2 regions of the Rhizobium sp. CB3090 genome follow, and region 1 is predicted to be linked to the other one. Evidence: riboswitches for the same ligand, from Rfam matches in the RefSeq annotation. Region 1 holds a riboswitch; the other holds the start of a gene.
What was found. Region 1 has a riboswitch for S-adenosylmethionine ahead of QA646_RS00725 (O-succinylhomoserine sulfhydrylase). Riboswitches for the same ligand answer to the same signal wherever they lie in the genome.

Region 2: it holds a riboswitch for S-adenosylmethionine, as region 1 does, so the genes downstream of both, metA (homoserine O-succinyltransferase) here and QA646_RS00725 (O-succinylhomoserine sulfhydrylase) in region 1, are expected to answer to the same signal.

Annotation. Positions count from the first base shown of each region.
Region 1 covers NZ_CP121662.1:140,700-144,264, forward strand. The annotation lists gene apaG (Co2+/Mg2+ efflux protein ApaG) at 1-46, opposite strand, end outside; gene QA646_RS00725 (O-succinylhomoserine sulfhydrylase) at 373-1,560, opposite strand; SAM riboswitch at 1,605-1,683, opposite strand; gene QA646_RS00730 (2'-deoxycytidine 5'-triphosphate deaminase) at 1,854-2,948, shown strand; tRNA gene QA646_RS00735 (tRNA-Gly) at 3,007-3,080, shown strand; gene QA646_RS00740 (VOC family protein) at 3,122-3,499, shown strand.
Region 2 covers NZ_CP121662.1:3,296,699-3,300,263, reverse strand. The annotation lists gene QA646_RS15885 (VWA domain-containing protein) at 1-1,032, opposite strand, end outside; gene metA (homoserine O-succinyltransferase) at 1,035-1,961, opposite strand; SAM riboswitch at 2,010-2,087, opposite strand; gene QA646_RS15875 (NUDIX domain-containing protein) at 2,363-2,785, opposite strand; gene QA646_RS15870 (MoxR family ATPase) at 2,785-3,565, opposite strand, start outside.

The sequences.
Region 1 (3,565 bases):
AGGGTTCGACAACAACTTCGATGTCGTGTGTTAGAGCGCGATACATGCCTGACACCTTGGTCACTACTCCGAAACGTCGCGCGCCCAAACGAACGCACAAAGGACGCTCCAGCATTTTAAATCTAGGGCACCTTATCCGCTTTCTATGATCCCACGGAAAGCGGGATACTTAGGGGTATCCTATAAAGCGACCTGTTCCGTCAAGGAATGGATTGGTGGAAACGCCTTTGACGGATTAAACCCTTCGGATTTCCAGATGTTAGGACTAACTCTAAAGGTTAATCGTCCGCGGTCGAAAGTATAGCCGCAAAGTCTGTTTTCAAGATGTGTAAGCCCGCCCGAACAATATTCGGGCGGGTTTGGGTAGAAAAGTCAGGCAGAGACCTGCGCCAGTGCGCGGGCGAAATCCTCGATCAGATCCTCGCCGTCCTCGATCCCCGCGGAAAAGCGCACCGTTCCCGGCGAAATGCCGAGTTCGGCACGGGCTTCGTCGGTGAGGTTCTTGTGGGTGGTGGTGGCCGGATGGGTGATCAGGCTCTTGGAGTCGCCGAGATTGTTGGAAATCTTGACGATCTCCAGCGCATTCTGCAGCTTGAAAGCCGCTTCCTTGCCGCCCTTCAGCTCAAATGCCACCAGCGTCGAGCCGCCGGTCATCTGCTTGGCGACGATATCGGCCTGCGGATGGTCCTTCCGGCCGGGATAGATCACGCGAGCGACCTTGTTGGTCTGCTCGGCGAGGAAATCGGCAATCTTTGCCGCATTTGCCGTCTGTTGCGTGACGCGCAGCGGCAGCGTCTCGATGCCCTTCAGCAGTGTCCAGGCGGTGAACGGCGACATGGCCGGGCCAGTATGGCGGAAATAGTCCTGCAAGTTCTCGTCGATCCACTGCTTGTCGGAGAGGATGACGCCGCCGAGCGAACGGCCCTGGCCGTCGATGTGCTTGGTGGCGGAATAGACGACGATGTGTGCGCCGAGTTCCAAAGGCTTCTGGAAGAGCGGCGTCGCAAAGACGTTGTCGACCACGACCTTGGCGCCGATCTGATTGGCGAGCTTGGCGACGGCAGCGATATCGACCACTTCCAGCGTCGGATTGGTCGGGCTTTCGAGGAAGAAGACCTTGGTATTCGGCTGGATCGCCTTTTCCCAATTTTCGGTGAAGCGGCCGTCGACCAGGGTGCATTGAATGCCGTATTTCGGCGCCAGCGTCTCAACGACCCAGCGGCAGGAGCCGAAGAGCGCGCGGGCTGCAACGATATGATCGCCGGCCTTCAACTGGCAGAGGATGGCGGCCGAAACGGCGGCCATGCCGGAAGCGGTGGCGCGGGCTTCTTCGGCGCCTTCCAGAGCGCACATGCGCTTTTCGAACATGTCGTTGGTGGGGCTGCCGTAGCGGGCGTAGATGAAGCCGTCGGTCTCGCCCTTGAAACGGGCTTCCGCGGCTTCCGACGTGTCGTAGACGAAGCCTTGCGTCAGATAGATTGCTTCGGAGGTCTCGCCGAATTGCGAACGGAGCGTTCCGCCGTGAACGAGCTGGGTTGCGGGGCGCCAAGTCTTGCTCATGCCATCACCACTTTCAAAACAAAAAAACCGGCCGCGAAAAGCAGACCGGTTTAACCCCGGTCCTTTTAGCCACTTGTTTAACGTGGCTGCAAGCCGACCGGCCAAATCACCACGGGATAAGTTGCAATACTGCCGTTGACCGCTTGCGTCAATTCCCCGAGTTTGGTTTTGTCTGCGGCAAATTACTGCCCGCGCCTTCGTCAGGATGCGCAAAGGTCACAGTAACATTTTGAACGGCGCGTAACCCGGTAAGTCTGTTCTCGACTAGCCGGGTCATGCGCTGGGAAAGAGGCATGATGGCTCGCACTACTGGAATTTTGGCCGATCGCGCCATTGCGGCGCTCTTCGAAGCGGGAAGGCTGACGAGCGAAAAAGAACTGGATGTCGATCAGATCCAGCCGGCGAGCCTCGACTTGAGGCTCAGTGCGCATGCTTTCCGCGTCCGCGCCAGCTTCATGCCCGGCCCATCGCATCTCGTCGCCGACAAGCTCGACCGGCTGAAGCTGCATGTCGTCGATCTCTCGGAAGGCGCGGTGCTGGAAACCGGCTGCGTCTACATCGTGCCGCTGATGGAGCGGCTCGACCTGCCGGCCGATATGTCCGCCTCCGCCAATCCGAAGAGCTCGACCGGCCGTCTGGATATCTTCACCCGCGTCATCACGGACCGGGCGCAGGAATTCGATAAGATCCCGGCCGGCTATTCCGGTCCGCTCTATCTTGAAATCAGCCCGCGCACCTTTCCGATCGTCGTGCGCCGCGGCTCGCGCCTGTCGCAAATCCGTTTCCGCGTCGGACAGGCCACACTCTCCGAGCCGGAACTGCTGGCGCTGCACGAGAGCGAGACGCTGGTCGCCAGCAAGAAGCCGAACGTTACCGGCGGCGGCATAGCGCTGTCGATCGATCTCGCCGGCGATAAGGAAGGCCTGATCGGCTATCGCGGTAAGCACCACACGGCGGTCGTCGACGTCGACAAGAAGGCCCAGCACGATATCTTCGATTTCTGGGAGCCGCTCTACAGCCGCGGCCGCACCGAACTGATCCTCGATCCGGACGAATTCTACATTCTGGTCTCGCGCGAAGCCGTTCATGTGCCGCCACACTATGCCGCCGAAATGACGCCCTTCGATCCGCTGGTCGGCGAATTCCGGGTGCACTACGCCGGCTTTTTCGATCCCGGCTTCGGCCACGCGCCAGCCGGCGGCCGCGGCAGCCGCGCCGTGCTGGAAGTGCGCAGCCACGAAGTCCCGTTCATCCTCGAAGACGGCCAGATCGTCGGCCGCCTGGTCTACGAGCACATGCTGGAACAGCCCTCAAGCCTCTACGGCTCCGGCCTCGGCTCCAACTATCAGGCGCAGGGGCTGAAGCTTTCGAAGCATTTCCGGCTGTGATCGTCTATTTGGCGGCCTTGACAGAGACCGCCAACTGTTGGACACCTCTGAATGTCAGGCGGGTGTAGCTCAATGGTAGAGCAGCAGCTTCCCAAGCTGAATACGAGGGTTCGATTCCCTTCACCCGCTCCAGGTTTCTTTTCAGCGTTGTAGATCTCTAGGATACGCCGAAGGTGATTGATCACATAACCATTGAAGTGAGCGATCTACAGAAAAGCAGGTCATTCTACGAGAAAGCCTTCGAACCTCTGGGATATCGCCTTTCCTTCGGAAAAGAGGGCGTATTCTGGGCATTCGACGTGGGGGATGGCAGCCTGTTCGAGATCCAGCACACGGGCAGCAAACCGCCTTTGACGCATCTGCATGTCGCCTTCCGCGTTCAGAGCAGGGCTGAGGTCGACTCGTTCTATCACGCCGCTCTTCAGGCCGGTGCCAAGGAAAACGGTGTGCCCGGTCCACGACCGGAATATTCTGCGAACTACTATGCCTGCTTCGTCCTTGATCCCGATGGCTACAACATCGAAGCGATGATCAACAAGCCTGCGACATGAGAGTAGACAGTCGAGGACGCGCCGGCGTTCTCGCATGTCCTCGTAAGCCTCTTTCAGAGCGTCGCT
Region 2 (3,565 bases), 760 kb from region 1:
GGTGATGCGGCTGAGCCAGATATCGCCCGCCTCCTTGTTCCAATGTTCCACCGAGCCGCCGGGATGGGTGATCTCATAGGGGCTCATCGAGGCGTCGCCGACGAAGACGACGCGGTAGTCGGGGCCGAAGGTGCGGATCAGATCGGTCGTCGCGGTGACATCGACACGCCGGCGGCGATTGTCCCTCCATACGCCTTCGTAGAGGCAGTTGTGAAAGTAGAAATATTCCATATGCCGGAATTCGGCGCGGGCCGCGGAGAACAGTTCCTCGACCACGCGGATATGATCGTCCATCGAGCCGCCAACATCGAAGAACATCAGCAGTTTGACGGCATTGCGCCGCTCCGGCCGGGTCTGGACGTCGAGATAGCCATGTTCGGCGGTGGAGCGGATCGTGCCGGAAAGGTCGAGCTCCTCTGCCGCGCCTTCGCGCACCCAGCGGCGGAGCCGTTTCAGCGCCACCTTGATGTTGCGGGTGCCGAGCTCGACGCTATCGTCGAGATTTTGAAATTCGCGGCGATCCCAGACTTTCGCCGCCTTGCGGTGACGGGACGCGTCTTGGCCGATGCGCACGCCTTCCGGGTTATAGCCATAGGCGCCGAACGGCGACGTGCCTGCCGTACCGATCCATTTTGAGCCGCCCTGGTGGCGGCCTTCTTGTTCGGCAAGGCGCTGACGGAGCGTCTCCATCAGCTTTTCGAAGCCGCCGAGTGCCTCGACCAGCTTCTTTTCCTCGTCCGTCAGATGTCTTTCGGCGAGCTTGCGCAGCCATTCATCGGGGACAGCGACCGGCTCGGCCGGTGCCGCATCATTGCCGACGGCCTCGACACCCTGAAAATAATCGGCAAACACCTGATCGAAGCGGTCGATGAAGCGCTCGTCCTTGATCAGCGATGCGCGGGCCAAATAGTAGAAGGCCTCGACGTCATAATCGGCGATCCCTTCTTCCATTCCCTCCAGAAGCGACAGGAATTCCCGGAGCGTCACCGGAACCTTTGCTTCCTTCAGCTTCAGGAAGAAGGGAATGAACAAGCTCAGAACCTCTCTTGGCCGATCTCCTCGAGATCATAGGGGGTCGTCTGATAGATCTCGTTGATCCAGTTGCCGAAGAACAGATGCGCATGGCTGCGCCAGCGGTTTTGCGGCGCGATGTCCGGGTCGTTATGCGGGAAATAATTGTGCGGCATCTTGATCGGCACGCCCGCATTCACGTCCCGAAAATATTCGTCGGCCAGCGAAGTGGAATCATACTCCACGTGATTGAACATGTAGAGCCGGTTGCAGGCCTGCTCGTGGACCAGACAGACGCCCATCTCGCTCGATTCCATCAGGATCTGCAGCCCCGGCACCTTTTCGATGTCGGCGCGGCGCACTTCCGTCCAGCGCGAGACCGGAATGGCGAAATCATCGGAAAAGCCGTTGAGGTAGACCGAGGACGGCTTCAGGTTCTGGTGGCGATAGACGCCGAAGGCTTTTTCCTTCAGCGTATATTTCGGCACCTTATGGAAATGATAGGCAGCCGCCATCGCGCCCCAGCAGACGTTCATCGTCGAATGCACATTGGTCGCCGTCCAGTCGAAGATCTGCTGCATCTCGTCCCAGTAGGTGACCTCCTCATAATCCAGCAGCTCGATCGGCGCGCCGGTGATGATGAAGCCGTCGTATTTGCGCTCCTTCACTTCCTCCCAGGTTTGGTAGAAGGCGAGCAGATGCTCTTCGGATGTGTTCTTGGCCTTGTGGCCGCCGACGCGGATCAGCGAGAATTCCACCTGCAACGGCGAGGCGCCGACAAGGCGCGCAATCTGCACTTCGGTCTTGATCTTGTTCGGCATGAGATTGAGAAGCCCGATCTGAAGGGGGCGAATATCCTGCCGGATCGCCACCGTTTCGGTCATCACCCGCACGCCCTCGCTCTGGAGGGCTTCGAACGCGGGCAGCGTATCGGGAATCTTGATGGGCATCGTTGTCACTCGACCAAAAACAAAAAACCGGCCGCGATAAGAATCGCTACCGGTCCGCACGCGGCCCTTTAGCGACTTTTTTAACGTGGCTGCAAGCCGGCCGGCCAAATCACCACGGGAGAAATTCAATAGACCTGTGACCCCGGCGGGTCAATGGGTTAACTCCAGGCCCAGGGCCGCCTCGCCTTTCGAGGCCTTGACGTTTGCGCTGACGCTTCAACGCCAAGGCACCTCAGGGTGAGGCGGAGAGGGTTTGCGCCAAGGCGTAGAAGATCAGCCCTCACCCTGAGGAGCGGAACCCGGAGGGTGGAGCCTCGAAGGGCGAGGGCGGGTATGGTCGGCCCTCCGTCGCTTTTCGAGGCACAGGGCGACCGCGGCCGCGCCGTGATGTCGGGTGCCACCTACAGATGTTCAAGGAGTGCTTGCATACCATAGCCCAGACGCCGCTTGGCGTCCTCGATCGGCAGCCAGAAGAAACGGAAGCCAATCGGATCGCCGCCGTCGAATGGCGTCATTTCATAGTGAAGCCAGGTGGAGGGCGCCGTCTCGGAGATGCGGCAGCGGAAATAGTGCCGTTGGTGGTGATGCTCGCGCCCGTTCTTTTCAAAACGATAATCGTGAACGCCGAGCGGATGGAGTTCGTCTGGCGCAAAACCCGTTTCCTCCTCGAATTCGCGCGCCGCCGCCGTTGCGATATCTTCGCCCGGTTCCACCGTGCCGCCGGGAACCTGGAGCTGGACGGCCGGAAAATCCGGCTCATCGAATACCAGCAAGTGCCGGTCGTTCACCGCATAGATCAAGACCTTCAGGGCATCCGGCTGCATCATTTCCCTTGCCCGCGCGCCATGAAGGCCAGCCGTTCGAAGAGATGGACGTCCTGCTCGTTCTTCAGCAGCGCGCCGTGCAGCTTTGGCAGCGCGCTCTTCGCATCGACACGCAGGGTAGCCGGATCGACATCGTCGGCGACCAGCAGGCGGATCCAATCGAGCGCTTCGGAGGTCGAGGGCTTCTTCTTCAGACCCGGCACATCGCGGATCTCGAAAAACTGGATGAGTGCTGCTCGCACCAATGCCTGCTTGATGCCGGGATAGTGCACCTCGACGATGCGTGTCAGCGTTTCGGCATCGGGAAAGCGGATATAATGGAAGAAGCAGCGGCGGAGAAAAGCATCCGGCAGCTCCTTTTCATTGTTCGAGGTAATGATGACGATCGGCCTGACGGCGGCGCGGATCGTTTCGCCGGTTTCGTAGACATGGAACTCCATGCGGTCGAGTTCCTGCAGCAGATCGTTCGGGAATTCGATGTCGGCCTTGTCGATCTCATCGATCAGCAGCACGCATTTCTCTGGTGCCGTAAACGCCTGCCAGAGCTTGCCTTGGCGGATATAGTTTTTGACGTCGTTGACGCGCGCGTCACCCAATTGGCTGTCGCGCAGGCGTGAGACGGCATCATATTCATAGAGGCCCTGCTGCGCCTTGGTGGTCGATTTGATGTTCCATTCGATGAGATCGAGCCCCAGCGCTGCGGCGACCTGGCGAGCCAGTTCCGTCTTGCCGGTCCCCGGTTCGCCTTTCACCAAAAGGGGTCGTTCCAGCCGAATGGCG